Linked DNA regions of Desulfosediminicola ganghwensis. The protein of the gene in region 1 interacts with the protein of each later gene in a pairwise test. Links are inferred from orthologs where the notes say so. Each region holds a gene or a part of one and is shown in the gene's direction. Other genes may lie near its edges. The genes, in order: rho, yhbY and nusG.

Region 1 (10,365 bases):
CAGATGGAGATCGAAGCGGCGGCGGGAAAGCACCTGTTGGTTGAAGTACCTCTACTTTTTGAAGTAGGCTGGCAGAATGATTTTGATCATACCATTGCAGTCTATGTGCCGACAGCTCTCAGCGTAAAGCGTACCATGCTGCGCGACACTGTTTCTGAGGCAGAGGCTGAGGCGGTGGTGGCAGCACAAATCAGTGCGGAAGAGAAGGCACTGATGGCTGACAGTGTCATAAATAATTCGGGAGTTTGGGGGGCCACGGTACTGCAGGTTTCCCATTTAGCCAGGAATCTGCAAGAGCTTGGATTGGAATAAAAAAAGCCAAGTTATATTGGCTTTAAAAGCTTGACAGCAAAGGGGAGAGCACGTATAAGAAATGTGTGGCCAGAGAAAAAAGCCCCTGCCTCCTGATGAGTCTTTTGTTCCAGCAGATGTACAATCCAGTTCAATAGAGCACCCTCTCAGGTAGGTGTATTTTTCCGTGTTAAATTCCTGAAAATTACTGTTGCTTAGCTTCAGGCCCAATATTCCACTCTAAAGCAGATCTAATACACTAAAAATACTGATTACAAACATAGGCCTCGCAGACAGTTTTTAGAAAACAACTGGTTTGCCGGGAATGTTTTTTTATAAATTAATCATGCAGATGCATGCCCTTAGTCGACTACTTTATGTTGGCGGGGATGATATACAACTTTAGCAAAATGCCAAAGGATCCTGCCAAAAGATTGAAAAGGAGAGACTCGTTAATGAATCTGGCGGAATTAAAGCTTAAGAAGATCGGTGAGCTGGTAAAGCTCGCCCGTGAGTACAACGTGGAAGGCTTCAGCTCAATGCGGAAGCAGGAGCTGATATTTGCCTTACTCCAGGCCCAGGCCGATAAAGACGGCAAAATGCGGGGGAGTGGTGTACTGGAAATTCTGCCAGACGGTTTCGGGTTCCTGAGGGCTCCGGATTATAACTACTTACCGGGCCCGGATGATATCTATGTCTCCCCATCTCAGATCCGCAGGTTGAACCTGCGAACCGGCGATGTGATTGACGGTCTGGTTCGTGCTCCCAAAGAAGGTGAGCGTTATTTCGCCTTGCTGAAAGTTGAGAGTGTCAACTTTGATCCGCCTGAGGCATCGAAGCAAAAGACTCTGTTCGGTAACCTTACTCCACTTCATCCAAACGAAAAATTCACGCTTGAGTGGCAGCCTGACAACTACTCAATGCGGGTTATGGACATGTTTGCCCCGATTGGTAAAGGGCAGCGAGGGCTGATAGTTGCACCTCCACGTACTGGTAAAACGGTATTGATGCAGAAAATTGCCAACTCAATTGTCCGAAACCACAAGGAAGTGTACCTTATCGTACTGCTCATCGACGAGCGTCCGGAAGAGGTTACAGAGATGACCCGTTCGGTTAAAACCGCCGAGGTTGTCAGTTCCACCTTCGATGAGCCGCCGCAGCGCCATATCCAGGTGGCTGAGATGGTTATCGAGAAGGCGAAACGTCTTGTTGAGCATAAAAAAGACGTTGTTATTCTTCTTGACTCCATCACCAGACTTGCCAGAGCGTATAATACCGTAACCCCGGCAAGTGGTAAAATTCTCTCCGGTGGTGTTGAGGCGAATGCGCTGCACAGACCGAAGCGCTTCTTCGGTGCAGCACGCAACATCGAGGAGGGTGGCAGCCTAACAATTCTTGCTACCGCTCTTATTGAGACCGGCAGCCGGATGGACGAGGTTATCTTTGAAGAGTTCAAAGGAACCGGTAACATGGAATTGATACTCGACAGGAAAATGGCAGATAAACGCATTTTCCCTGCGGTTGATATTAAACGTTCCGGTACCAGAAAAGAAGATCTGCTGTTGAAGCCGGATATGCTCAATAGAATCTGGATTCTGAGAAAACTGCTCAACTCCATGAACCCGGCGGATTGCATGGACTTTCTTACAGATAAGTTGAGGAACCAGAAAAGCAACAAGGATTTCCTCGAGTCGATGAATGGCTAGTTGCCCGTGAGCACACGACAATTGGTATGCCGGGAAAAAGTACCAATTGTTTAAATTAATTTTTGTTGAAAAATTGTTTTGCCTCGGTATAATGCACACCTTGTGTCTTTAGACTGACGGCTTATACTGTAATTTGATCATCACATGTGTTGATGTGTTGGAGGATCGGGAATTATGAAGAATGATATTCATCCGGAATATAAGAAAATGAGTGCAACCTGTGCATGTGGCGCAGAGTTTGAGATGGGTTCAGTTATGGACGAGATCAAAGTTGAGATCTGTTCTGCTTGTCACCCATTTTTCACAGGAAAACAAAAACTTATTGATACTGCTGGTCGTATCGAGAAGTACAAGCAGCGTTACGCAAAGCATTTCGCCGAGAAGGGTTAATCTCCCCTGCGACGATTGCACACCAAAAAATGGTGGGCTTTACATCCGCTTCACGGCAGCGCAAATTGATCAAGTCCACAGTGATGAATCATCATGGCTGTGGACTTTTTTTATTCCATCTCTAGTATCCCATAAACAAAGCTATGTTTGGCAATTTTGAAGAACTGCAAGATAAGCTGTCCGAGCTTGAAGGGCGTCTTTCAGATCCTTCTCTGGTAAACAACCAGAAGGAGTACCGGGAAGTTGTTCGTGAGCACGCTCACCTGACGAAGCTTAACGAACTTTATGTAGATTACAAGAGTGTTCAGGAAGATATTGCTGAGAACCGAGAGTTGCTTAAGGATGAGAATGAAGATCCGGAGCTGAAAGAACTCGCCCGCGCCGAGCTCGAGGAATTGGCTGAGCGTGAGCTGCAACTCGATAAGGATATCAAGGTTCTTTTGTTGCCCAAAGACCCGAACGACGAGAAAAACACTCTTCTTGAAATCCGGGCTGGTACAGGTGGAGACGAAGCCGCTCTTTTTGTGGGTGATTTGTTTCGTATGTACACGAGATTTGCCGAGTCGATGAAATGGCGAGTTGAGACCATCAGTTCCAGTCCTCTCGGCATAGGCGGATTCAAGGAAATCATCGCCCTCATCAGCGGTGAGCAGGTATATTCCCAGCTGAAGTATGAGAGTGGCGTTCACCGTGTTCAGCGTGTACCTGAAACTGAGACCCAGGGTAGGGTTCACACCTCAGCGGTAACGGTTGCAATTCTGCCCGAAGCCGAGGAAGTTGAACTGGATATAGATATGAACGAGCTGAAGTTTGATGTTTATCGATCTTCAGGCCCGGGTGGTCAGAGTGTTAACACCACCGACTCCGCGGTTCGTATCACCCATCTGCCCACCGGCCTTGTGGTTACCTGCCAGGATGAAAAGTCCCAGCATAAAAATAAGGCGAAAGCATTGACTGTTCTCCGTGCCCGACTGTTCGATGCCATGCAGCGGGAACAGCAGGCTAAGATCTCGCAGGATCGTAAGAGCCAGGTTGGTACAGGTGATCGGAGTGAGAGAATCAGAACCTATAATTTCCCTCAGGGGCGTCTCACTGATCACAGAATAAACCTGACACTCTACAAGCTCGAGCAGATTATGAACGGTAAACTCGAAGATGTTATTTTTCCGCTCATAGCTGAAGATCAGGCTGAAAAGTTGAAAAAAATTCAGTAGATCTACTCAATAGAAACTACAGGTATAGGTTGCCGGCGTTGTTTCTCAAGTTGCCGGTAACCAGCCTCTGTACCAGCATCCACTCAAAACCTATCTCATAAGATATCTTCCCTCCCCTGATGCGTATAGCAGAACTCGTACAATATGGGATTTCCGAGCTCAAGGCCGCAGGTATTCCTGATTGTACAAGCGATGTGTACCTTCTCGCTGGTCATTGTCTGAATAAAAGCAGAACACAACTCCTCGCCTTTGGGCAGGATCAAGTACCGATAGAGCGGGAGAACCGTTTTAAAGAACTGCTTGCCCGTAGAGTGAAGCGGGAGCCGGTAGCCTATATCCTTGGTGAGCAGGAATTCTGGTCCCTCAGCTTCAAGGTGAACTCAAAAGTACTGATCCCACGACCTGAAACCGAGCTTCTCGTCGAGAAGGCACTGGCCGCAACGAGCGGAGATTCTTTTCCCGGGGAAGGTAAAATTATTGATCTCTGTTGCGGTAGCGGTGTTATTGCTATTATATTGGCGCTGGAATTGAAAAGGGAGATCCTGGCGATCGATATCTCAGCTGAAGCCCTGGCTGTAACAAAAGAAAATTGCGTTCTTCATGGGGTGGGACAGCTGGTGGAGCTGATGCAATCAGATCTGCTCAGTGAGGTGATTACCAGAGGCGATAAAGTCTCGATGGTAGTATCCAATCCTCCATATGTTACGACCCATGCAGTGTTGCATGAGGTTGAGCCGGAGGTGGGCGTTTATGAACCCCACCTGGCTCTCGATGGAGGAGATGAAGGACTTGATCAGATAGTGCGTATTCGCCGTCAATTATCGGACATGCTTGTTGAGGGCGGCCATCTATTCATGGAGATAGGTGCCGATCAGGGCACGGCTGTTCATGCCATGTTCAGCGAGCACGTTCCCGGGTACAGGGATTTCCGGAAAGTTGAAATTATCTCAGACTATGCGGGTCGCGACAGAATTCTGCATGCCATTATTGCCTGAGAAAGGCAGGGAAAGAAACTTAAATGGAAAAACTCATAATAGAAGGCGGCGTAAAGCTTGAGGGTGAAGTGCGTATCAGTGGTGCTAAAAATGCAGCGCTACCGCTTATTGCAGCAACTTTGCTGGCGCCTGGAGAACATGTTCTCAAGAATGTACCGGATCTCCGTGATACCCGTACCATGTTGAAGCTGTTGGAGAACCTTGGTGTGCGATCAGAGCGGAATGGAGACGTTCTGAAAATTGATTCCACCGATCTCGAATCAGGTGAAGCACCATATGATCTGGTTAAGACCATGCGTGCCTCCGTGCTCGTACTCGGACCATTACTTGCCAGGCTTGGCAGAGCAAGGGTTTCCCTGCCCGGTGGTTGTGCTATTGGTGCAAGACCTATCAACTACCATATTAACGGATTGGAACTGCTTGGTGTGACATGTGATCTTGAGGGTGGGTATGTTGACGCCACCATAGATGGCAGGATGAAAGGCAACACAATCTATTTTGACCTTCCGTCTGTGACTGGTACCGAGAATCTGCTGATGGCTGCCGTGCAGGCAGAAGGTACCACTGTCATAAAAAATGCGGCCAGGGAGCCTGAAGTCGGCAATCTGGTAGACATGCTGAACGGTATGGGTGCCAGGATCGAAGGACGGGATACCGACAGACTCACAATTCACGGTGTCGAGAACTTGAATCCGGCAAATTGTGCAATCATTCCGGATCGAATAGAGACAGGTACCTATCTGATAGCCATTGCCGCGACCGGTGGAGAGGGGGTTGTGACCCATTGTAATCCGTCGCATCTGCCGTCACTGCTCGAGAAGCTGCGGGCTACAGGTCTCAGAATCGAGGAAACCGAATCAACAATCACGGTTCGTCAGCCGAATGGCAGCGCAACACCTGGTCCACTGAAGGGCACCGACATAACCACTTCGCCATATCCAGGATATCCAACTGACCTGCAAGCCCAGTTCATGGCGCTCATGACTCTTGCCTCAGGTATCAGTGCAGTACATGAGACCATCTTCGAAAATCGTTTTATGCATGTCGCTGAGCTTCAGCGTCTTGGGGCAAAAATTAAGGTTGATGGACACACTGCAGTTGTTGATGGCTGCAGTATGAATGGTTTGAATGGTGCCAGAGTGATGGCTACTGACCTGAGAGCAAGTTCCTCGCTGGTCATTGCAGGCTTGGCCGCAAGTGGCAGAACCGAAATTTCCAGAATTTATCATCTCGAACGTGGCTATGAAGGTCTGGTGGATAAATTAACCGCCCTTGGTGCCAGGGTCTGGAAGGAGCAGGAGTGATACCGAAGGGGAGACTCCCCTGTAAACAGTCGGCTGCGTAGCTAAGCTGATGGTGTAAATTGTTGTGATGAGCCTTGAGCCCTTCAACCGCGATGAGAGCGGTTGGGGGGCTTTTTTTATCCAAACCAAATCGGTAGACAATCTTTCCCTTGAACTTTGGAAAGACGAACCCTGTGAGTTGTTGAGGGTGTTTTCAGATTGTATATGTGGCGATGAGGTTATGCCAACTACCAGTTATTGAACTTTATAGTAGAGTTTGAGGATTCTGCCAGGAGCTCATTCACCATGGTAGTTGCGTATATTGTCCGCTGTTTCAGTAACTCACTATTATATCAGTTTTTTCAGTTATTTCTGCCTTTTTGATAAAATTTCCTACTCTGAAACTGATAATTAATGGCAAAAGTGATTGTTTTTCAACAAATAGGTAAATATACCTATTTACTTACCTATTGAAATATTGGTACTTTCCTTTTTTCTTTCAGGCAATTGCGTTAAATTGGGTTCGTCCGGTGCTTGGGTACTTCTACTGACAGTAGACTGTACATCGTCGTTGTATCGACAAGGTTACGGATGCCTTGCGCTACTGAGCGTTCTGTTTGCAAACCTTCCTTTGGGAGGAGGGGGCGTTAATCGTGTATGAACGCAACAACGATGGTGATGGTGAAAGTGAATCTCAAGAAATTATTAGGGATTGCCATACTGCTGTCTGCTTTGAACCTCCTGCTGGCAGCAACGGCTTGGGCTTGGCCCACCGACAGCCAGTGGCTCGAACTGGTCAAGAGTGGAAAGCCGATTCAGGACAGCGAAAGTGATGCCAACGGTGGGGTCAATGTCGTCCCGGACTATACCAATCCGGACAAAGACACCCCTGCAGCTGCCTACGTCTATAACGACGGCAGCTATCTCTATTACCGCCTGCGTCTGGACGGAGATCCCACTCAAGGCGGCAATGGGGTTTTTGCCCAGTTCGGCTGGGGCTTTGAAATCGATATTGATCAGAATGCCGATGATTATGAATGGCTGATAATGTGCGATGGCATCTCCCAGCCGGAAGTCATCTCCCTCCGCGAAAATACAGATAAAACAGGCCTCGGAGATCCCTCGGACAAGGCTGAATATGTCGCAGCGGAGTATCCGCTGGTCGGCAATCACCAACTGTCTATCGCCGACACCTCCATCGGCGGCGACACCGACTATTTCCTCGATTTCCGACTGCCGTACGCTGTTTTCAAGGCTACGACAGGCATCGATGACAACACCCTCATCCGCTATTTTGCAGGCAGCTCCCGTTCAACCAATAACTTGACTGATGACGGAGCTGACCTTGTCTCTGGCTCGACCCTCTACGAGATGGGCTCCGACTACATCACTCCATTCGGTACCCCGCCGGAGACAGGAACCACCTCGGACGGCACGGTCCGTTTTGTCGACAGTCTGGATGGTTTCAACGATGTCAACCTGGCCTCGGGTGGCGAAACCATCTACGTACGGGTCGACGATGCGGATCAGACCCTGGCTGTCAATCCGGACCAGACCATTCGGGTAGAACTCACCGCGCCAAGCGGCGACTCGGTGGTGGTTATCCTCACCGCAACCGGTGTGGCCGGAAAGTTTACTGGCGCTGTGGTGACCGAGGAAGTCACCAAATCAAAGGATATTGATTCCTCTGATACAACTCTTCAGGTCTGGCCACCTGCGTCTTCTCCGACAGATCAGGAGATCATCACCGTTACCTATATCGACTCGATCGACGCCAGCGGCAATCAGGAGGTGAACCGCACAGATACCATCACCTTCACCACCACCGCCACCGACCTGGCTCTCGAAAAATCGGTTGATAGCTCGGTGGTACAGCAGAGCGATAGTGTTCAGTTCAGCCTCACCATCACCAACCAGGGACCCAACAACGCTTCTGGGGTTGTGGTCAACGACCAGCTGCCAGCCGGTCTCAGCTACCAGGCCAGCACACCATCGGTCGGCAGCTACGACCCGGTTTCGGGCAACTGGTCAGTGGGGATGCTGAACACCGGCGCTTCCGCCACCCTGACCATCGATACCCAGGTCAGTGCCGCCATCGGCAACATTGTCAACACGGCCACGATCACTGTACTCAATGAAATAGACGGATACGCTGGTAACAACTCCGCCAGCGCCGAGCTTTATGTCGGCGGTACGGATATCCGAATCAGTAAGTCGGTCGACGATGAGTATCCGGCCGAAAATGAACTGATTTTTTTCAGTGTCAGGGCTTTGAACCTTGGCCCCAACAACGCCAGCGGCGTTGTTGTTACGGACCTGCTCCCCAGCGGTCTGAACTATGATTCGGCCACAGGCTACAGCGCCACCCAAGGCAGCTACAATGAAGCAACCGGAGTCTGGACCGTGGGCGATCTCGCCAGTGGTGTCGGGGCTGTCCTCACCATCCCGGCCCGTCCTGCGCCCGGTACCGCAAACACCATCTTGACCAATAGTGCAAGCCTTACCGTTATCAACGAGCCTGAGAGCAACCCGGCCAACGACTCGGCCGGAGTCGACATCAAGGTGAACTTCCACGACCTGGAATTGACCAAGATGGTGGGCGTGGGGCCTTCATACAACCCTCTGGTCGATATCGCGGTTCCCAACGAAGGCGACAGTGTCCGTTACGAATTGGTGGTGACCAATCATGGGCCCAACGATGCCACCGGCGTGGCGGTAACGGATCAGCTACCGTCCGGGATCAGCTTCGACAGCGTGGGCCAGATCAGCCAGGGCAGCTATAATCCAGCGACCGGCGTCTGGTCGCTCGGTGCTCTCTCCTCTGGCAGCACGGCAACACTGCAAATTGATGCCGACGTGAACAACGACACGGCAGGGCAGACCATCATCAACTCGGCCGAGATAACCGCTTCGGATTACTTCGACGACGTTGAGTCAAACAACTGGGCTGCGGCTACCATCAAGGTAGACGGTACCGACCTGCAGATCACCAAAACCGTCAATAATTCAATCCCAAGCCCGGGCGACTCCGCGACCTACACGCTGACGGTGACCAACAATGGTCCGAATCCGGCAAGCGGGGTTGCGGTCACTGACATCCTGCCCGAAGGTGTTACCTACACCAGCCATTCGGCCTCTGCAGGCACAAGTTATGATGCCAAGAGCAATGGTAAACCCAGCTGGGTATGGGATATCGGTAATCTCAGCGTGACAGGGAGCGCAACATTGACCATCAATGCCACGGTGGATAGCGGCACCAGTGGCCAGAACATCACCAATGTGGGCATGATTACCGAAAGTGATCAGGCAGATCCAAACTACCTCAACAACGTTGCCAGCAGTGTGATTTCCGTCGACGGCACCGATCTCGCCATCACTAAAACCGTCGATGATCCTACCCCGAACGAGCATCAGGATATCATCTACACCGTCACCATCACCAACAACGGACCGACCGATGCCACCGGTGTGGAGGTAAGGGACCTGCTGCCGCCAGAGGTCAGCTATATTTCCAGCACCGGCAACTATGACCAGGCATCCGGCATCTGGACAATCGGTAACCTCTCGGACAATCAAACAGCGCAGCTTAACATCATCGCCAGGGTCAAGGGCAGTACCAGCGGCTTGTATATCACCAACAATGCCTCGATCAACGCGGTGGACCAGGGGGACCAGAATCCAGCTAATGATTTTGCCAGCGCTGACGTTGCTGTGGCAGGAACCGACCTGGCTCTGACCAAAACCATCGATAACGCCAGCCCCGGGGTACAGGGGGCAGTGACCTATATGCTTACCGTTACCAACGAGGGGGCCAACTCTGCCACCGGCTTCGAGGTGGAGGATATCCTGCCGGCCGGGATCACCTTGATCTCCAGCACGCCGAGCCAGGGCAGCTACTCCACCGGTAGCTGGCTGGTCGGCAGCCTGGCTGCGGGTGACAGCGCCACGCTGGATATCCTGGTCGGGGTTGACGGCCCGGTCGGCACCACCGTGACCAACTCGGCAAGTATCACCGGCCTTGACCAGACCGATAGCGACCCGGCCAACGACAGCGCCAGCGTCGATTTTACGCCTGTGGCCTGGCCGGTACTGACCGTGGTCAAGTCCGCGAAGACGGTCAGTGATCCGGAGCATGGCATGGTGAACCCTTATGACGTGCCCGGGGCCATCATTGAATACCGCATCACGGTCACTAACACTGGTCTGGCAGCCACTGATGCCGATTCGCTATTGCTGGTCGATCCCATTCCGGAACATACAGCGCTGGTGGTCACCGATCCGCCAGTCACAATCAGCAACGTCCAGGCGACCACCGGATTGACCCTCACCTATACCGCCTTAAACGATCTGACCGATCACGTCGAGTTCTCTGCCGACGGCACGGATTACAGCCAGATCCCAACCGCAGACGGCAACGGCACCGACCCCTCGGTCAAGTACCTGCGGTTCATGCCCGCCGGGCAGTTCAACGCTTCGGACGGGATCA
Region 2 (10,398 bases), 1.4 Mb from region 1 along the record:
ATCAGCTTCACTATTTCGTAGAGCTGCATTGTATGCGGCCTCGCGAAGTACATCCTGATTCACCACTATGCCGTAACGATCACGAATGCGGTTTCGGTATGTACGATACGGCTCCTGCTCTCCGTTCACGACCTTTGGCGTGAGGCCGAGATGATCGGCAACCGTTTTAAACTGGATAGGGTTCAATTGCTCACAGAGATTTGCCAGCAACCAGACAGACGCGAGATTTTCAGATTTTACACCTGCCCAGCTCATCGAGACCCATTCATGGGGACTCTGGTGGTCGGGACGAGGGAAATACGGCTGATTATGATAGACGAATACATCCCTGGAATTCTGGAGCAGATCCGAACTGTTCCAGCCCAGTTGCAAAGCAGCTGCGAAGACAAATGGTTTGAGGGAAGAGCCCATTGTCCGTTTCGCGTAGACGGCACGGTTATAAAAGCGATTTTCCGTACCGCCCGCCATGGCCCGGATCATACCATCCTTCATAACCATAGTTGCGCCCTGGACCTTGGGGTATTTTTCCAGGTCGAGCAGCACATCGCCAACCTCGTTCACGTCGCGGACGCTTACCCATATTTTATCTCCAGGCTGAATCTGCCCGGCAAGCTTTTCCGTATCAGCCTTGGCTGGCTTGGCCCAGATATTCTTCTGCCACTTTACCCGGGGATCGACCAGATGCTCAAAACCCTTGGTATCAAGCGTACCTGCCCCGAGTTTTCTACCAAAATCGACAACAGCGAGGATCTGGCCGCCGGTCACTGTGACACTGCTTACCGTGCCGAAAAGAAATGAGCCGACATCCAGCCGATTGTCACCGGTATACGTCATCTCACTGTATTCCTGCTGCACTTCATCACGCTCATAACCGCGCAGTAAGGTGTCGAGACGGGAGAGGTCGTGACGAAGAGCGTAGAGGGTTTTTGCCTGGATATCCTTATCAACGGTGGTGATAATCCGGATACCGGAAGTAGCCACATTGTCTATATCGTGTTTTTCCAGACTCTCGGTTATCTCCTGGGTCGTGACAGCATCCTTAACCATCTCCATCACATAATCGAGAGAGTACCCCACCTGCCCCTGATTAAAACCAATATTGGAAGCAAGTGCTTCCCGGTATTTCCCTAGGCCGATCATTTCCAGCTCGAGCATTTTATCGAGCACATATTTCAAACGTCCCCTGGCCCGCTGCTCTGCCAGCTCAGCACTTTCTCTGGTTTTCTTGATGAATGGATTATAATAATTGGGTCTTTTGACACTGCCGGCAATAAAGGCACACTCAACCAAAGTCAGCTCACTCGGCTTCTTGTCAAAGTAATATCTTGCGGCAACCCCCAATCCATGACCGTTCCCACTCACATAGAACTGGTTGGCATAAAATTCGAATATTTTTTCCTTCGGATAGCGATATTCAAGCCGCAACGCAAAGAGCAACTCTTTTAATTTCGCCTTATATGATCTCTCGGTTCTTTTAAATAGATTTTTTGCTGTCTGCTGGGTCAGGGTACTACCGCCCTGGACAATTCTACCCGCCTGAACATTTCTGATAACCGCCCTGGTAATTCCGAAAACGTCAAAGCCGAAATGCTCAAAGAACCGGTTATCCTCAGCCGCCACCAAAGCATTGACAAAATCTTCAGGAATCTCGCCATATCGAACATATTGACGGTGAGCCTCGTCAAAAAACACTCCGAGCTTTGTCTGATTATCATTATAAAATACAGGACTTTCCTTACCAAGAATTGACCCGATATTATTCTCATCAATCTCGGTACCAGGTTCCAGCACGATATAATAGTACAGTCCACCTGAAGCCGTTGCTACAGCTGCAAAACAGACAAACAGGAAAAAATAGAATAGCTTCTTTAACATAGTTGTTTTTTTCTGCCGTGACAGGGTGATATGCGGTATGTGACAGGCAACTGCTTAAAGCCGGGTGTCGGCGGACAGCATTATCCTTGCAATTCTTTACCACTTAGGTTTTAAATACTCTCCAAATATCAATAGCTCTGCGTCAAAACAGACCTGAATGTACAAAGTTATATTGCAGAACTCAATAAACTTTTCCGGGTAACCTATATGGTTCAACGCCCCGTTTACTTAATATATAGGCCACTGATAACTCATATGTTTCTAAAATATATTACGACTGCCCCCCTACTTACAATGATTTCGTCAGCACTTTTTCTCTCAGGCTGCGCGATCAATGAAAAATCCGATTATCTTGCAACAAAAGACGGAAATATCGAAGGAGCCGCTGACAACGACATCAATGATCCCGACCTCAAATACCTTTCAAGCGAATCAGATGCGGACCTTGATGAAGAATTACGGGCTTTAAGTGAAACAGGTGAATGGGGAGAAGATACCACCATCACCGGAGTAGAACAACTCTTCGATTTCCCCGTGGTAACTAATAAACAGGTAGAGATGTACCTGAACCTGTTTCAGACCAGCCAGCGCCGCAGTTTTGAGAGTTGGCTTGCTCGCTCTGGTAAATATGTCCCTTTCATTGAGCATGAGCTGGAAAAGGCCGGACTACCCAAAGACCTTGTATATCTCTCAATGATTGAGAGCGGCTACAGCCAACGCGCCTATTCCCGCTCCCGGGCGGTTGGTCTCTGGCAGTTTATGGCGGCCACCGGCAAACAATACAACCTGAAAATTGACTCATATATAGACCAGCGCATAGACCCGGAAGAATCCACAGCCTCTGCAATCGCATATCTTGGCGATCTCTACAAAGAGTTCGGTGACTGGCATCTTGCTGTTGCCGCCTATAATGCCGGGCCAGGAAAAATTCGTAATGGTCTGAAGCGCTATCAGGTAGATAATTTCTGGGATCTTGCCCAGCATAAATATCTACACCTCGAAACCAAGCGCTATGTACCCAAGCTGATAGCAGCAATCATGATCTCAAGACAGCCCGAGAGATATGGTTTTACCAATATCGCCTACGAAGAGCCTCTTACATACGATAAAATCCAGGTCGAACCAGGCATGCCCCTTGATGCTGTAGCTATTATCTCCGGCACCAACGTCAGGGAAATCAAGGCTCTCAATCAGGAACTCCGTCGCGGCAAGACCCCTCCCAACAAGGTCGGTTACAGTGTAAAAATACCGGCAGGAAGCAGATCGCTTGCCATGTCGAATCTTGACAATCTGCACTCCTATGTCAGCACCGGTTACAAGACGCACACTATCAAGCGGGGAGAAACTATCGCCTCAATCTGTAGAAAGTATAACCTGAACACCACTGCGCTGTTGAAAGTGAATAATCTCAGGTCCTCCAATCTCAAACCGGGGACCAATCTCCGCGTTCCGTATCCGATGGTAAAATACCAGTTGCTGCCGGACGGTGATTTGAGCAATCTCGCTGCATATAATGATAATCTGATCCTGCATAAAATCCAAAGTGGCGAGACTATCTCCAAAATTGCTAAAAAGTACAAGGTTCCGCAAAACATGATTGTCTCCTGGAACGGCTTGAAAAGTGTCCACTCAATCCGCGCCGGGCAGCAACTCGCACTCTTTATAGAGGATGCGAATAAAAGCACCTCAGGAACCAGGCGAATACTCGCTTCAACCAGTAAGTTGATTATCGATCAACCGGCTACATCTGCGCTCGTATCATCATCAGGTGCTATCCCCACACTTACTGCACAGAAAAAGGGCTTGCCGGATGAAGTTTCCATCCCGAGCGACTATAATTGGTACAAGGTTCAGGATGGTGATTCGTTATGGACCATCTCCCGCAGATTTAACATCTCTGCGGATAGCATCCGGGAGTTGAACAACCTCAAGTCCAATCTCATCCACCCTGGTAGTAGGCTTATTATCCGAAAGGGATAGAATATTCCTGTCAAAGAGAGAGAAAGAAAGCAAAGGCTGGCTTGAATTTACGCTGACAGGATGTATCTTTTGACAGAGTCGATGGAGCTACGTTTCAGGTTTTCATGGAATACGTTCCGTTGTTTCCCCCATCTCGATACTTCTGCAGGAATGCTGATTAATTGGCTGTATAAGAGAAAATTTATTCCATGACAACAACAGAAACCGACGCTTATGACTATGGACCAGATGTTCATAGAATCACGATTGCCGATAAGGAAATCCTCCTCATCGGCACTGCCCACATCTCACAGGAATCTGTAGATCTCGTAGAACAGGTAATCAATTCGGAGCAGCCCGACTGTGTCTGCCTGGAACTTGATGACCAGCGCTACCATGCCATGTCCCGCAAGGAGAACTGGCAGGCTCTGGATCTTAAACAGGTCATTCGCAACAAGCAGCTGTCCACTCTCCTGGTCAGCCTGCTGATGGGGTCCTACCAGAAAAAACTCGGGAACCAATTAGGGGTTAAACCTGGTGCCGAACTTCTGGCAGGTGCTGACAGCGCCAAAGCAAATGACATTCCTATTAGTCTCTGCGATCGAGATGTTCGAATCACTTTACGGAGAGCATGGAAATCAACCTCATTGTTTCGTAAAGGCCATTTATTGACTTCTCTTCTGGCCAGTGTTTTCGATTCAGAAGAGATCAGCAAAGAACAGCTTGAAGACATGAAGAAGAAAGATGTGCTTTCCACCCTCATGTCTGAAATGGGAGAATCATTTCCTGATCTGAAGCGAGTGCTGATTGACGAGCGTGACATATATCTTGCCGAGAAAATTAAAGCTTCTGCTGGTCAGAAACTGGTTGCAGTAGTCGGTGCAGGACATGTAGCAGGTATAAAAAAGTCTTTACCGCAGGATCAGCAAAACAAGATAGCGGAAATTAGCACTATTCCGCCGATTTCCAAGGGATGGAAAGTCGCAGGGTGGTCTGTCCCCATGCTGATTCTCGCTTCACTCGTGGCCATCGGGGTGATGAAAGGCGCCAGTGTTGCAGGTGCCAATTTGATGTTTTGGATTGTCGCCAACGGTATTCCTGCGGCTTGTGGTGCCCTTTTGGCACTTGCCCACCCGTTCACCACTATAGGGGCTTTTACCGCAGCCCCTATCACAAGCCTGACACCGGTTATCGGTGCAGGTTATGTAACCGCTTTTATTCAGGTTATGACACGACCTCCTGTAGTTCGTGAATTTGAATCAGTTGGTGATGACATCTCGTCCTTCACCGGCTGGTGGAAAAATAAACTTCTCAGGGTCTTCCTGGTATTTTTCTTCACCGGTCTCGGCTCAGCTATCGGCACCTGGGTAGGCGGCTATGAAATCTTTAAAAATTTAATAAGTTAACTGCTTATCGTAGAGTTGTAATTCTATAGGCAGCAGAACAACAGGTTGTTCACCACTATGACTGAAATTAAAAATGACGAAAAACCTGCTCTTACCAGCAGGCAGAAGAAATATCTTAAAAGCCTCGCTCATGACCTGCCGGCGCTGGTTCAGGTTGGTAAGGAAGGTTTGAGCGAATCGCTTATCGAAGCCGCCGATGTCGAACTCGAACGACGCGAGCTTATCAAGGTAAAACTTGGCAAAAACAGTGGTGTGGAAAAGGATCTGGGCGGAGAACAGCTCGCCAAGGCAACAGACAGTTACCTTGTTCAAATCATTGGTAAAACCCTGATTCTTTATCGCGCAAATCCCAAACGTAAAAAAGACGAGCGCATCAAGCTTCCCAAAGCCTAAAACGCGTTTTGGCCCCTTACGGGGTCAGGCTCTTTTTTTATTGTAAGGGCCTGCATACTGCAAGGCCCGGGCTATATTTTTAGCACCGGGCCTTTTTCTTTTATACAGGAACTGTTTCTGTTAGCGAGATCTTCAACCCTGTGGCTTAAAACCATTCAACACTGATCACGGTATTGAAGAGGTCGAGCGTGTGATCACAAAGACCGGAGACATTCTGATAGAAGCTGTCAAAAAATCGACAAGAGCACTATCGGTTTTTCAGGTCAATCAGGCGGTGACGATTTTATCGTTATCACCAGGCCAACAAAGTGCAGGCGTCGATAATTGCTCGAGACAGACGGGAAGTTGAAAATGTCACTGAGTAGATGGATTCATCTCCAGCACACTTCAAAAAGATCAGAGTTGAAAAAGATCTGTCGCCTTGTCCTGCTCAGCGGCAAGCAGTCTGGCAGGATGGTCAGCCGGCATGTGGGGCAGCGCAGCAGCCATGGCAAAATTAGGGGTATTATTGGTTTCGCTCAGGTGAGCCAATACCGCAACCTGCAAAGAGTTGTGTACCAGGCTACCTAAGAACTCTCCAGCTTCCTCGTTTGCCAGATGGCCATGACTGGATCGCACCCTTTGCTTGAGCATCAGTGGATACGGTCCATTCTTCAACATTTCCGGGTCATGGTTAAACTCAAGGACGAGGCCATGGCACCGGGCAAGCCGTAACTCCATCAACTTAGAAACTTTACCTGTATCGGTACAGTAGCCAAAATGTTTCGTACCATCACTCACCACATAGCCAACCGGATCGAGTGTATCATGGGAGATGCGAAACGATCTCACCTGAAGATCGTCGATGCTCAACTCGTCTCCCGTGGCAAAATCAGCCCTCTGATATAGCTTACCCAGCCTCTTCTCCGCCCCCTCAAAGGTACCTGGATTTGCATGAACAGGTACCTTGCAGCGCCGCGAAATAACTCCTGCTCCGGCAACATGGTCATTATGTTCGTGGGTCAGACAGATCGCTGTAATATTGTCCAGACTTCGACCAATAGAAAGTAACCGTTTCTCAAGCTCTTTACCTGAGAAACCATTATCAATAAGTATCCCGGTAGCACCGCTTTCTATATAGACAGAATTTCCCCGGCTGCCGCTGCCAAGCACACTGAATCTCATGTCAGCGAACTCCGGTATGGCCGAAGCCTCCAGCGCCGCGATCGGTATCATCAAGTTCGGTACAGACATCCCAGCAGGCCAGCGTTACCGGAGCAAGAACCAGTTGAGCTATACGATCCCCCCGCCTGATGGTAAAGCTGTTTTTTCCCAGGTTGATGAGGCCGACTTTCACCTCACCGCGATAGTCTGAATCGATTGTGCCAGGACTATTTATAATAGTAATGCCATGCTTTACAGCCAGGCCACTACGTGGTCGAACCTGTATTTCGAAACCTTCGGGAATAGCAACGGCAAAGCCGGTCGGCACCAACACAATTTCACCTGGTGCGAGCTCAAGATCATCCTCCACCGCCGCCCCTACATCCATACCGGCAGACCCGGCTGTTTCATATGATGGCAACTGGAGATCATGTTGTTCTTCAGGCAGTAACCAACAGAATTTAACTGGCAAGCTTCGTACTGTGGGAGTTCGAAAAGATGTCATAATGGCCTGGTTCAAAATGAAAAAAAAGAAAAAAAAAGCCGGCCCATAAAGAGCCGGCTTAATATCAAATCTGATCCCTTTTCAGTGATCAGTCACTCAGCAATGCCTTACGGCTGAGACGAATACGGCCGCGGTTGTCGACATCAAGGACAGTTACCTCAATCTCGTCACCCTCGCTCACCACATCTGATACCTTAGCAACACGCTTGGTGTCAAGCTCAGAGATGTGAACAAGACCATCGGTTCCCGGCAGAATTTCTACAAAAGCACCGAAATCCTTAATGGTTTTCACGGTACCCTTGTAAACTGCACCAATCTCTACCTCTGCAGTGAGTTCCTTGACTTTGGCGATCAGGGCGTCACCAAGGGTGCCGTTGACAGTGAACATTTTCACCAGACCGCTGTCATCAACCTCAATCTTGGCATCGAACTCTTCTGAAAGTCCTTTGATGATTTTGCCACCAGGGCCGATGATGTCACGAATCTTATCCGGGTTGATCTTGTGGACGAAGTATTTCGGTGCATGGTCTGCAACCTCTTCGCGGGACTCGGAAATACCTTGGCCCATCTCCTCCAGGATGTGAATACGTCCTGCCTTGGCCTGCTCGAGAGCACGACCCATAATATCGCGATCAACACCATCAATCTTGATATCCATCTGCAGGGAAGTCAAACCGTCGCGGGTACCAACAACCTTGAAGTCCATGTCGCCAAGATGATCCTCATCACCAAGGATATCGGAAAGTATTACAATCTTCTCTCCTTCCTTGATCAGCCCCATCGCAATACCGGAAACTGGGTTCTTAAGCGGTACACCGGCATCCATCAATGCCATGGAACCACCGCAGACAGTTGCCATGGAGGATGAACCGTTAGATTCGAGAACCTCGGAAACCACACGAACGGAATACGGAAAGTCCTCTGCGCTTGGCATTACAGCGGAAAGACCACGCAATGCCAGGGTGCCATGACCAATATCACGACGGGAAGGTCCACGCAACATGCGAGCCTCACCCACGCAGTATGGTGGGAAGTTATAGTGAAGCATGAAACGATTGTTGACCTCACCGAGCAAGGTCTCAATACGCTGCTGATCACGCTCAGAGCCAAGTGTCGCGGTAACCATTGCCTGGGTCTCACCACGGGTAAAGAGCGACGAACCGTGGGTCATTGGCAGACAGGCAACTTCGCAATTGATTGGACGAACCTGGTCGAAGGTTCTTCCGTCGATACGAACTTCCTCTTCGACGATTCTGGAACGCATCAGATCTTTCTTGTAGTCAGAAAGATAGTCTGAAATCTCAGAACCACTTTGACCTTCTTCCTCGAGTTCGGCAACGACTTTCTCTTTGAGTTCATCGTAGAGGTCGTAGCGCTTCATTTTGTCGCTGCAGGTTACAACCTCATTCATGCCCTCAGCAGCGATCTCGCGTACCTTGGCCATCAACTCTTCATTAACCGCCGGAGCATCAACTGTACGCTTAGTCTTGCCGTTGGTTTTCTGCAGCTCTTCCTGAATGTCGATGAGCGGCTGGAGATTCTCATAGGCATAGAAGATACCAGAGAGGACCTCGTCTTCTGTCAGCTCGTCAGCCTTACCTTCAACCATGACTACCGCGTTTCTGGTACAGGCAACGACGATATCCATTGTAGACTTTTCAAGCTCTTTAGCGGTTGGGTTGAGCAGGAACTGACCATCGATACAGGCAACACGGCCGCCAGCCACAGGACCGGCAAACGGGATGTCAGACAGGGTGATCGCGCAAGATGCACCGGTCAGAGCCAGTACATCCGGGTTATTCTGCTGATCTGCAGATAGTACAGTAGCGATGACCTGGGTCTCCGCCATATACCCTTCAGGGAAGAGCGGACGAAGCGGACGGTCGATAATGCGGCAGGTGAGAATTTCGTGCTCACTCGGACGACCAATCTCACGACGGAAGTAGTTACCTGGAATACGGCCGACAGAGGCGAGTTTTTCCTGGTATTCAATGGTAAGAGGAAAGAACGGAGCGTCAGGACGCGCCTTTTTCGCTCCAACTACGGTTACCAGAACTACGGTGCCACCACATTTGATGACAATTGATCCTGATGCCTGTTTGGCAATTTTACCGGTTTCGATGGAAATTTTCTTTCCACTGATTTCGGTTTCGACTTGTGTAAACATATTTTCTCCAATTATTCAGCATCAGGGCAATGCAATTGCCATTGTACTGACTGGATTATCCACCAGCCCCGTATGCTTTTCTATTTTCCGGAATTCCTATAAAGACAAAACCTCAGACCGTAGCCGGGTTATGGCACAGCCTGAGGCATACAATGGCTCTAACGTACGTAGGGGAATACCAACAATACTGGCATTGACTACTTCCTAATACCGAGATCCTGAATAAGAGCTCTGTATTTGTTTACGTCTTTTTTCTTGAGGTAGTCAAGCAGGCTTCTGCGCTGTCCAACCAACTTCAGAAGGCCCTGACGAGAGTGATGATCCTTCTTGTGTGTCTTGAAGTGCTCGGTCAGGTACTGGATACGGTCGGTCAAAAGAGCAATCTGCACCTCTGAAGAACCGGTATCTGAAGAATGGATTTTATGTTTTTCGATAATTTCGTTTTTCTTAATTGTTGTTTGTGCCACAACATTCCTCCTGTACTGTATACTCAATCTAATCAATCGATATCATTAATTTCGGCTTCATTTTTATCACAGAGTTAGATAGGCTCTCTGATAAAAATACGGTCCCCAATGTGAACCGGCAGGTGGCTTGGGAGCAGGTGGCGTGTCCCAAAAAGTCACCTATAATCTATAATACAACTACAAAACATATTAAAGTAGCCAACTCTGTCATTTATTGCAACAGATTCCCGACATCCTCTACCGATAACATGCTTTTCATGATGTTCTCACGTTCAGCAGGGTCGGAAAGTGTCTGGCCATTGACTGCATTTTCTATAGTGAATGGACCGCTTCTGGTTCTCCGCAATCCTGTTAGGTACGCACCGCAACCCAAGGCTGTACCTATATCAGCTGCCAGGGTTCGTATATACGTTCCCTTGCTGCACACCACGCGAATCTGAAATTCAGGATGATACCCACATAAATCACCTTTGGTATCTATGC
Region 3 (10,252 bases), 610 kb from region 1 along the record:
GGTGCAGTATTGGTCGTAGGCGGAGGAATCAGTGGCCTCACAGCTGCCCTTGAGACCGCCGAAGTCGGAAACGACGTATTCCTGGTCGAAAAGAGCCCAACCTTTGGTGGTCGGGTAGCCCAGCTGAATGAGTATTTTCCGAAGATGTGTCCACCTAGTTGTGGACTCGAAATCAACTTCCGGCGGATTAAAGACAACCGTAAGATCCGTACATATTCCATGACCACCGTGAAAGAAGTCACCGGTGGCCCTGGCAATTATGAAGTTACACTGGAAATCAGCCCACGTTACGTAAACAGCAATTGTACCGCTTGCGGTGACTGTGCTGTTGCCTGCCCTGATGAGATCGACAGTGATTTCAATTTTGGTCTTGGCAAGACGAAAGCTGCTTATCTTCCGCACGCTATGGCGTTTCCACGTCGTTATGTTATTGCCAAAGACGCTCTTTCTGCCGAGGGTGCAGAGGCGGTTAAGGCTGCTTGCAAATATGATGCTGTTGACCTCGATATGCAGTCCGAGACAGTAACAGTCAACGTTGGCTCGATTATCTGGGCCACAGGCTGGGAACCATATGATGCAACTAAGATGGAGAACCTCAAGTTTGGCCAGTCTGATGCCATCATCACCAATATGATGATGGAGCGTCTTGCTGCTCCGAACGGTCCTACCGAGGGTAAGATCCTCCGTCCTGGCGACAACAAGGAAATCGAGTCTATTGGTTTTGTTCAGTGTGCTGGCTCCCGTGATGAAAATCATCTCGAGTACTGCTCGCACATCTGTTGTATGGCAACTTTCAAGCAGATGTCCTACGTCCGTGAGCAGTATCCTGATGCCAAAATCTATGTTTTCTATATAGATCTGCGTACCCCAGGAAAATACGAGAAATTCCGTGAAGCCCGTATGAATGATGCAAACGCCGAGTTTATTAAAGGCAAGGTTGCAGATATTCTGATCGAGGAAGATGGCGGTGTAACTCTTATCGCAGAAAACGCTGTTACCATGGAGAAGATCTCCCAGAAGGTCGATCTGGCAGTCCTGGCAACCGGAATGCAGCCATCACTTGATGTACAGGGTGCACCTGTTGCCTTGCAGATGGACAGCAACGGTTTCGTAATCACTGATGCAGAGAAGGCAATGATTGCTGCAGGTTGTGCTAAAAAAGCAGCAGACGTTGTTACAACTACTCAGAATTCCACTGCCGCTGCCTTGAAGGCAATTCAGGTTTCCAGGAGGTAATGATCAATGGATAAAAAATACTGTGCATATATTTGTACCGGGTGTGGCATCGGAGATGCGCTCGACATTGAGGCCCTTTCCGAGATTGTATCCGGTGAGATGTCCATGGAGTGCAAGACCCATGCATACCTCTGTGGCAAAGAGGGCAGGGCGTTCATCGAGACTGATATCGCTGACGGTGTTAACACCATAGTTGTAGGTGCCTGTTCTCCACGTGTTATGACGAACGAGTTCAACTTCGGTGATGATAAGATTACTGTTCGTGCAAACCTTCGTGAGCAGGTGATCTGGTCTGAGGTAAAACCTGCTGAAGGTGAAGAGCCCCATGCAGAAGCAGCAGAGTTTCTTCAGGAGACCGCTTCTGACTACATGAGAATGGCTTGTACCCGTGCCAAGAAGACCGAACTGGCAGAGGCATTTAAATTAGAGACCATCAACAAGACCATTATGGTCATGGGTGCTGGTATCTCCGGTCTTACTGCAGCAAAAGAGGCTGCCGCAGCCGGTTACGATGTACTGGTAGTTGAGAAAGAGGATGAGCCAGGCGGTAAGGCGAAAGGCTGGAGAAAGTCTTTCCCCTCCAAGTCACCCTGGACTGACCTCGAAGAGAATCCTGTTGCCGCCCTGCTGGCAGAGATTGAGGCAAACGAGAAGATAACTGTTAAGACTGCAACAGAGGTGGCACGTATCTCTGGTGCTCCTGGTGATTTTAACGTTACTTTTAAAGATGCCGGAACAACTGGTGAGTGGGATGCTCCTGCGAAGGTAACTGTTGATGAGCAGGAACTGATTGATAAAGGTCAGAAGGAAGACCCGAATGCAGGTCTCCAGAAGTATACCGAGATCGATCCTAACGCGACCAAAGTTGGTGCAGTTGTACTTGCCACCGGTTGGAAGCCTGCTGATGTCAGCCAGTATGAGCATCTCGGCCATGGCAAGATACCTAATGTTGTAACCAATGCCGAATTCGAGAAGCTTGCCAAAGAAGGAAAGGTTCCTGCAAATGTAGCCTTTGTTCAGAGTCCAGGTGGAAAAGACCATGATCAGGATTTTCCATACTGTAACTCTGTAACCTCCATGGTCGCTCTTAAGCAGGCTCAGTATGTCTGCCAGGATAATGCAGAAGGTAAAGCATATATTCTTTACCAGCATATGCGTACTCCAGGTTCCATGGAACTGTTTTACAAGGCTGCTCAGCTAAACGATGGTATTTTCATGACCAAAGGTAACGTGATGCAGGTCGGCGAGGCCGGCGGCAAGGTTACTGTGGCTGTTGAAGATACCCTGCTTGGCGAAAACCTTGATCTTGAAGTGGATATGGTTGTTCTTGCGGCAGGTATGGAGCCAACCACCCTGCATGAGAACACCATTAATCTTGCTTATCGCCAGGGACCAGCCTTTAACGATCTCGACCTGTTCGACGGTTATGCTGACTCTCATTTCATCTGTTTCCCATACGAGACCCGAAGAACAGGTATTTACGCCTGTGGTGGCGTTCGTAAGGCTGAGACCATGGATGAAGCGCTTGATGATGCAACCGGTGCTGCACTCAAAGCTGTTCAGTGCCTCGAGTCAACTGATCGCGGCGTATCTGTTCATCCTCGTTCCGGTGATGCAACCTACCCGGAATTTTTCATGCAGCGTTGTACCCAGTGTAAGCGTTGTACCGAGGAGTGTCCGTTCGGTGCTCTCGATGATGATGAAAAAGGTACTCCGCTGCCTAACCCGACCCGTTGTCGTAGATGTGGTACCTGTATGGGTGCATGTCCGGAACGTATTATCGGATTTAAGGATTACAACATTGATCTGATTGGTTCGATGGTTAAGGCCATTGAAGTACCTGAGGACGATGATGATAGACTGCGTATTGTCGTTTTTGTTTGCGAAAACGACGCTTACCCGGCACTCGATATGTCTGGTATGAAGCGTAATGGTCTCAATCATATGGTACGATTCATTCCTGTACGCTGTCTTGGTTCTGTGAATATGGCCTGGATCCGTGATGCTCTGTCTGCTGGTATGGACGGTGCTATGCTGCTTGGTTGTACTTATGGCGACGATTATCAGTGTCACTTTGTTAAAGGTTCCGAGATTGCTTCCAAGCGTATGGAAAATATCGGTGACACTCTCTCCAGTCTCGGCCTTGAGTCTGAGAGATGTGCTGCTGAGCAGGTTGCAATTACTGATTACGACAAGATTCCGCAGATCATTAACGATTTTGTCGAAGAGATCGTTGAAATGGGTCCGAACCCATTCAAAGGCTTCTAACCTGTTGTATATCATGAACCGTTCCGCGGGGGGCTTGCTCTCCGCGGTTTGAGGAATACTCGGAGTTTGAGTTTAGTAATTTCATGAGATCATGATTTGTAGTTTTTGATAATATAACAGGAGGGGAAAAATGAATGTTCAACCGGATTTACAATTTATACGATCTCTGAAAGAGGCTGGAGGTGACACTTTAAAAAAGTGTTATCAGTGTGCAACATGTTCTGTTGCTTGTCCTCTTTCCAGTGATGAGAAACCATTTCCAAGAAAGGAAATGATTTGGTCCCAATGGGGTATGAAAGAAAATCTCGTTGCTGATCCCGATGTGTTTCTCTGTCACCAATGTGGTGATTGTACCGCTAACTGTCCACGTGGTGCCAAGCCAGGTGAGGTACTTGGTGCAATTCGTTCCTTTGCCTATACCTTCTACGGTTGGCCAGCCGGTCTGGCTAAGCTTTGCACAAGTGCAAAGAATCTGCCGATGTTGATTGGTATTCCTGCAGTTATCATCCTTATTTTCTGGTTTCTTTCTGGTGCGATGCATATTCCAAGCACTGAAGAGTTTGCCAAGAAAGGATATCAGGAGTTCTTTGGTCACTGGGACTTCAGGTGGTACGCAAAGAATATTGCTTTTATCGTATTCTTTATGGTGCCTTCGCTGGGCTTAGCTGTGTTCTCATTGTTTATGGGAATCACCAAGATGTGGAAGGCGATGAGCAGCAACGCTGGAATTAGCTCCAACTTCAGGCCATCTGTAGTAGGATTTTTTCAGGATTTCCTTTGGCCATCGCTTGTGGAAACCATGAAGCACAGCCGGTTTCGTGAGTGCACAGTGAACACAGACCGTGTAAAAGGTCATTTGCCTCTTGTGCTGGCCTTCATCGGACTGTTTATAGTTACCTGTTGGTCCTTGTTCAAGAACGATGTGCTGGGGCTTATCTGGCCACACCTCCACGGACCACTCTCCCTGATTGATCCGTTCAAAATTCTTGCTAATGTTTCTGCCGTTGCTCTTCTCTACGGTATTTGGGTTTTATGGAACAACCGCAAGGAAATGGAGAAAAAAGGTGAGGCAAGCAATACCTTCTATGACTGGTTCCTGATCTGGGAAATCATGGCAGTAGGTATAACCGGTCTTGGAGCTGAGCTTATTCGTCTCGCTGGTCTCCCTACCCTTGGCTATATCGTGTATTATCTGCATCTCGTATCGGTAATGATGCTGTTCCTGTATTTGCCATACACCAAATTCGCACATATCGCCTACAGAACCACAGCGATGTGTTTTGAGAAGTATCGCGAAAGTAGCTATGCAAAAAACGTTAATGAGCTGTAAGATTAGCGCTAATGGCTAATGGCATAAGAAGAAGGCCGATTCCTGTGACAGGGATCGGCCTTCTTGCGTTTAGCGGTGAAGGTGGAGCGGTTTGCGTTTGGAAAGCGCATAAAAAAAATTAATAGAATGCAACTCAGGACTGGACTGGATCGCAATAGGGTCTTACCATTGCTTGTGAAGTTGTACCGTTGTCCGGTACTTCAACAGTGGCATGTTTACAGGGTGCCGGGATTCACAGTCTCAGCACTTGAAAAAAAAAGCTCATAAAGCGATAATTGCCTTTGACTCTATATGGGTTTTGCAAGTTGCTGTAAAATCGCTTTTCTCACATGCTGGCTGAGTGTAGGGCAGGAACTTTTGTATAAAAAAAGACAAAGAAATGGAAAAAAGAGGTTGAATTAACAATACCGAAAGTGTATATTCCCGTGCTTTGTAAGCTGGCGTAGCTCAATTGGCAGAGCAGCTGATTTGTAATCAGCAGGTTGCGGGTTCAAGTCCCATCGCCAGCTCCAAAAAAAAATAAAAAGTACTTTACAAAGTGCTGTGAAGGGTATAAATAGGTGCCTGTCTTTTATTCAGGCGCTCAATAGCGAGGAGGGGTTCCCGAGTGGCCAAAGGGAACAGACTGTAAATCTGTCGGCTCAGCCTTCGGAGGTTCGAATCCTCCCCCCTCCACCATCCTTTCAGCATGGTAGAAGACTTTAAGATAGAGCGGGAATAGCTCAATTGGTAGAGCATCAGCCTTCCAAGCTGAGGGTTGCGAGTTCGAGTCTCGTTTCCCGCTCCATGCTGTCTATACAGAAGTAGTTTTAGGTGCCCACGTAGCTCAGTTGGTAGAGCGCATCCTTGGTAAGGATGAGGTCACCGGTTCAAATCCGGTCGTGGGCTCCAGTTTTATTTGAATACTATTGAATAAGAAAACTTTCAACGGCCTGAGGAGACAAGAGATATGTCAAAGCAAAAATTTGAAAGGACTAAACCGCATGTCAATGTCGGTACTGTTGGTCACATCGATCATGGTAAAACCACACTGACTGCAGCTATTACCCGCGTTTTGTCTACTAAAGGTCAGGCATCTTTTACTGACTTCAGTGAGATCGATAAAGCGCCAGAAGAGAAAGAGCGTGGAATTACCATCGCGACCGCTCACGTAGAGTATGAGACTGATAAACGTCACTACGCTCACGTTGATTGTCCTGGCCATGCTGATTACATCAAGAACATGATTACCGGTGCGGCTCAGATGGACGGCGCGATCCTGGTTGTTGCCGCAACCGATGGTGCTATGCCTCAGACCCGTGAGCATATTCTGCTCGCTCGCCAGGTAGGTGTTCCGGCTATCGTTGTCTTCCTGAACAAGTGTGACATGGTTGACGATGAGGAACTTATCGAACTCGTTGAGATGGAGCTCCGTGAGCTGCTCGACAAGTATGAGTTTCCTGGTGATGATATTCCGTTTGTTCAGGGTTCTGCCCTTCTCGCACTTGAGAATCCGGAAGATGAAGAGAAGGCAGCTTGCATCTGGGAGCTCATGGACGCAGTAGATAGCTACGTGCCAGAACCAGAGCGTGATGTTGATATGCCTTTCTTGATGCCGATCGAAGATGTATTCTCTATCTCCGGACGTGGTACCGTTGCTACCGGTCGTGTAGAGCGTGGTATCATCAAGGTTGGTGAGGAAGTTGAGATCGTCGGTATCAAAGAGACCCAGAAGACCACCTGTACTGGTGTAGAGATGTTCCGTAAGCTCCTTGATGAGGGACAGGCGGGTGACAACATCGGTGCTCTCCTTCGTGGTGTTAAGCGTGAAGAAATTGAGCGTGGCCAGGTTCTTGCCAAGCCAGGTTCTATTACCCCTCACACCAATTTTGAGGCAGAGTGTTACATTCTCGGTAAAGACGAGGGTGGACGTCATACTCCATTCTTCAACGGATATCGTCCACAGTTCTACTTTAGAACAACTGACGTTACCGGTATTGTAACCCTTCCAGAGGGTACCGAGATGGTTATGCCAGGTGATAATGTATCTGTTACCGCAGAACTGATCACCCCTATTGCCATGGACGAGGGTCTCCGTTTCGCAATTCGCGAAGGTGGTAGAACCGTAGGCGCCGGTGTAGTATCTAAGATCGTTAAGTAGTAGCGGCGCAAGAATATTTTACCCTGCCTCGGGTATATTCGGGCAGGGTAAATTTCGCATAGGAAGATCAGAATGAGAGATATAGTCACCCTTGCATGTGGTACATGCAAACGTCGTAACTATACGACCACAAAAAACAAGAAAAATACTCCGAACAAACTTGAGTTCAAGAAGTATTGTCCTTTCTGCCGGAGTCATACTCCGCACAAGGAGACTAAGTAACGAAACACAGGCCAGTAGCTCTAATTGGTAGAGCACCGGACTCCAAATCCGGGGGTTGGGGGTTCGAATCCCTCCTGGCCTGCCATTTTTATGGCAGGTGTTTTTGTGTTTGGTGTACGTAGTTTTTTTGACCTCTATTTGCTGGAAATAACTAGGTAAATCTCTTCTCGGATAATGATATGGCAGGTAAACCCAAGACTAAAAAGACTGATGCAGTGGCTAAGGTTAAGGAGCCATCACCATTCGCACCTGCTCAAATCAAAAAATTTATTGAAGAAGTAAAGGTTGAATTCGGCAAGATAGTGTGGCCGGACAAAAAAATGACCTTGGGTCTGACTGGAATCGTAGTTGTGCTTACATTTGTAATGGCGGCGTATCTTGGTTCTGTTGATCTTCTTCTCGGTAAACTTGTTTCGTCTCTCTTGCGATAGGATGATTCCGGGGTCCAGTTTGATAGGACGGACCAGGCTGATAGAACTGCTCCAACTTTTTTCAAACACTCGAGGAAAAATTTGACTCATGGCAAGGCAATGGTACATACTTCAGGTTCACTCCGGGTTTGAGGACAAGGTTAAGACCACCCTCGAAGAGAGGATTCGTAAAGAAGGACTCGAAGAGTACTTTGGCGAAATTCTCGTACCGACAGAACAGGTAGTTGAGATGATCAAGGGATCCAGGAAGACCTCATCACGTAGGTTCTTTCCTGGTTATATGCTTGTTAGCATGGAATTGAACGATCAGACCTGGCATACAATTCACCAGAACATGCCAAGAGTAGTCGGCTTTGTCGGCGATGATCGCAATCCGGTCCCCATATCCGACGAGGATGCAGCAAAAATTATAGGTCGAATCCAAGACGGCTCAGATAGACCGAGGCCGAAAGTCATCTTCGATGTGGGTGAAACGGTACGTGTAATCGATGGACCGTTCGCTAACTTTCAAGGCGTTGTTGACGAGGTCTTTCCTGAGAAAGGCCGTGTTCGCGTTATGGTATCTATCTTCGGTCGTGAAACACCCGTTGAGTTGGAGTTTGTTCAAGTCAGCAATACCTGACAGGCAGCTAGACCGATACCATTCGTAGCTGCGGCAATCTAATCTTGGATTGCATAAAATAGAAAACAGCTTGTTAGTTGGAGTGAAAAAATGGCCAAAAAAGCAATGGCATTCATTAAACTGCAGATTCCTGCAGGTAAAGCGAACCCATCTCCGCCAGTAGGTCCTGCACTGGGCCAGCATGGTGTGAACATCATGGAGTTCTGCAAGGCATTTAATGCAAAGACCCAGAGTCTCGGCGATACAATCGTTCCGGTTGTTATCACTGTGTACCAGGATAGGTCTTTCAGTTATATTACCAAGACCCCGCCTGCATCCGTTCTGTTGCTCAAGGCAGCAAACCTGCAAAAAGGTTCCGGTAATCCGAAAGCAGAGCGTGTAGCTGAGCTCGGTCGTGACAAGGTTCGCGAAATTGCGGAAATCAAAATGCCTGACCTGAACGCATACGATATCGATGCAGCGATGAAAATCGTTGAAGGTACTGCCCGTAGCTGCGGAATAACTGTAGTAGATTAATTAAGTTAATCAAAAGATTTGCATAAAATCACTGCTGACTGAGCTTGTTAGCTTTGTCAAAGTAGGAGGCATCATGCCGAAACGCGGAAAAAATTATAAAAATAAAGTTGAGACATTAGATAAAAGTGTTCTTTACTCTCTGGAAGAAGGTATCAAAAAAGCTCTTTCTATGAGCTATGCTAAATTTGACGAAACCTTCGACATCGCAATGAAGCTCGGAGTAGATCCGCGTCACGCTGATCAGATGATCCGTTCTTCTGTTGTTCTGCCACATGGTACCGGTAAGGTTACCAGAGTACTGGTTTTCGCTAAAGGTCCTAAAGAGGCCGAGGCGAAAGAAGCGGGTGCTGATTTTGTTGGTGCAGACGACCTTGTTGAGAAAATCCAGGGTGGTTGGCTCGAGTTCGATAAGACAGTTGCTACTCCAGACATGATGGGAACTGTTGGTAAAATCGGTCGTATTCTCGGACCACGTAACCTTATGCCGAATGCAAAACTCGGTACTGTAACCTTCGATGTCGCCAATGTTGTCAAAGATATTAAAGGCGGAAAGGTTGACTTCAAAGTAGACAAGTCTGGTATCATTCACGCAGGCGTTGGTAAAACCTCCTTTGGGGAACAGAAAGTAATCGAGAATGTTACCGCATTTATTGAGAAAATTATTCAGCTGAAACCTTCAGCGAGTAAAGGAGTTTATCTCCGGTCTATCACTGTTTCCACAACAATGGGACCTGGCGTTAAACTCGACCCTGTGCAAATCAGGGCAATGATTAAGTAAATTTTTGGACGGAGCATCAATCATCAGGTTGATGCTCTTTTTGGTCGAAGACAGCGGGTACACAAGTGTTTAATCATGCCGATCAGGGTGTGACCTGCCGAGACGCAAGGCGTAAGCCTTACTACATGGACAAAATTGGGTAACCATTTTTGTTCGTATCAGCGTTGTAGCTGCTGTTTCGAAAACTATTAAAACTTCTATATAGGGAGGAGCACTTTGAATCGTGATGAAAAAGCGACGGTAGTTTCGGAATTGAACGACTCGTTCAGCCGGGCTAGCTTTGCTGTTGTCGCCGACTATTGTGGTTTGAAGGTCTCTGAGTTACAAGAATTGCGTGTGGAATTACGCAAGAGTGATTCTGAGATTCGCATTGCCAAAAACACTCTCCTGAAAAGAGCTGCCGCTGATACTGATAATGCCGCGTTGAGTGACGATTTCGTCGGAACCACCGCAGTTATCATGGCCTACTCGGATCCGGTTGCACCTGCAAAGGTGCTTGCCAAATTTGCCGAAGACCATGCGAAGTTCAAGATCAGAAGTGGTGCTCTCGAAGGAGAGAAACTTGAACTGGACGGAATTATTGCTCTGTCCAAGCTGCCATCCAAAGAAGTACTTCTTGGACAGTTCCTGTCCGTACTCAACGGTGTACCTACCGGACTTGTCCAGGTACTCACCGGAGTTCCACGTACCTTTGGCTATGCACTGAACG

The links.
Region 2: the proteins of rho (region 1) and yhbY interact in binary tests that used the Escherichia coli proteins (3 or more experiments, as listed by UniProt). The link is inferred for Desulfosediminicola ganghwensis from one-to-one orthologs.
Region 3: the proteins of rho (region 1) and nusG interact in binary tests that used the Escherichia coli proteins (3 or more experiments, as listed by UniProt). The link is inferred for Desulfosediminicola ganghwensis from one-to-one orthologs.

The regions. Positions count from the first base shown.
Region 1 is NZ_CP050699.1:4,466,082-4,476,446, reverse strand. The notes cover bases 1-2,871. They hold rho (transcription termination factor Rho), read left to right. Parts: upstream 1-746; coding sequence 747-1,997; downstream 1,998-2,871. Other genes in these bases: prfA (peptide chain release factor 1), read left to right, coding at 2,531-2,871; rpmE (50S ribosomal protein L31), read left to right, coding at 2,172-2,387; coaE (dephospho-CoA kinase), read left to right, coding at 1-312. Outside these bases: more of prfA, read left to right, coding at 2,872-3,601; prmC (peptide chain release factor N(5)-glutamine methyltransferase), read left to right, coding at 3,721-4,596; murA (UDP-N-acetylglucosamine 1-carboxyvinyltransferase), read left to right, coding at 4,620-5,900; FCL45_RS19125 (DUF11 domain-containing protein), read left to right, coding at 6,537-10,365. UniProt on the Escherichia coli protein: Facilitates transcription termination by a mechanism that involves Rho binding to the nascent RNA, activation of Rho's RNA-dependent ATPase activity, and release of the mRNA from the DNA template.
Region 2 is NZ_CP050699.1:3,053,062-3,063,459, reverse strand. Bases 4,062-6,965 are described here. They hold yhbY (ribosome assembly RNA-binding protein YhbY), read left to right. Parts: upstream 4,062-5,297; coding sequence 5,298-5,633; downstream 5,634-6,965. Other genes in these bases: dut (dUTP diphosphatase), read right to left, coding at 6,799-6,965; FCL45_RS12970 (MBL fold metallo-hydrolase), read right to left, coding at 6,030-6,797; FCL45_RS12980 (TraB/GumN family protein), read left to right, coding at 4,062-5,240. Also shown: FCL45_RS12990 (transglycosylase domain-containing protein), read right to left, coding at 1-1,875; FCL45_RS12985 (LysM peptidoglycan-binding domain-containing protein), read left to right, coding at 2,170-3,855; more of FCL45_RS12980, read left to right, coding at 4,044-4,061; more of dut, read right to left, coding at 6,966-7,281; pnp (polyribonucleotide nucleotidyltransferase), read right to left, coding at 7,370-9,448; rpsO (30S ribosomal protein S15), read right to left, coding at 9,646-9,915; tRNA pseudouridine(55) synthase TruB, read right to left, coding at 10,127-10,398.
Region 3 is NZ_CP050699.1:5,082,154-5,092,405, reverse strand. The notes cover bases 6,725-9,482. They hold nusG (transcription termination/antitermination protein NusG), read left to right. Parts: upstream 6,725-7,715; coding sequence 7,716-8,249; downstream 8,250-9,482. Other genes in these bases: rplA (50S ribosomal protein L1), read left to right, coding at 8,839-9,482; rplK (50S ribosomal protein L11), read left to right, coding at 8,340-8,765; secE (preprotein translocase subunit SecE), read left to right, coding at 7,376-7,627; rpmG (50S ribosomal protein L33), read left to right, coding at 7,047-7,196; tuf (elongation factor Tu), read left to right, coding at 6,725-6,974. In the rest of the region: FCL45_RS22015 (NAD(P)-binding protein), read left to right, coding at 1-1,236; FCL45_RS22010 (FAD-dependent oxidoreductase), read left to right, coding at 1,243-3,504; quinone-interacting membrane-bound oxidoreductase complex subunit QmoC, read left to right, coding at 3,635-4,834; more of tuf, read left to right, coding at 5,784-6,724; more of rplA, read left to right, coding at 9,483-9,543; rplJ (50S ribosomal protein L10), read left to right, coding at 9,760-10,252. UniProt on the Escherichia coli protein: Part of the processive rRNA transcription and antitermination complex (rrnTAC). The complex forms an RNA-chaperone ring around the RNA exit tunnel of RNA polymerase (RNAP).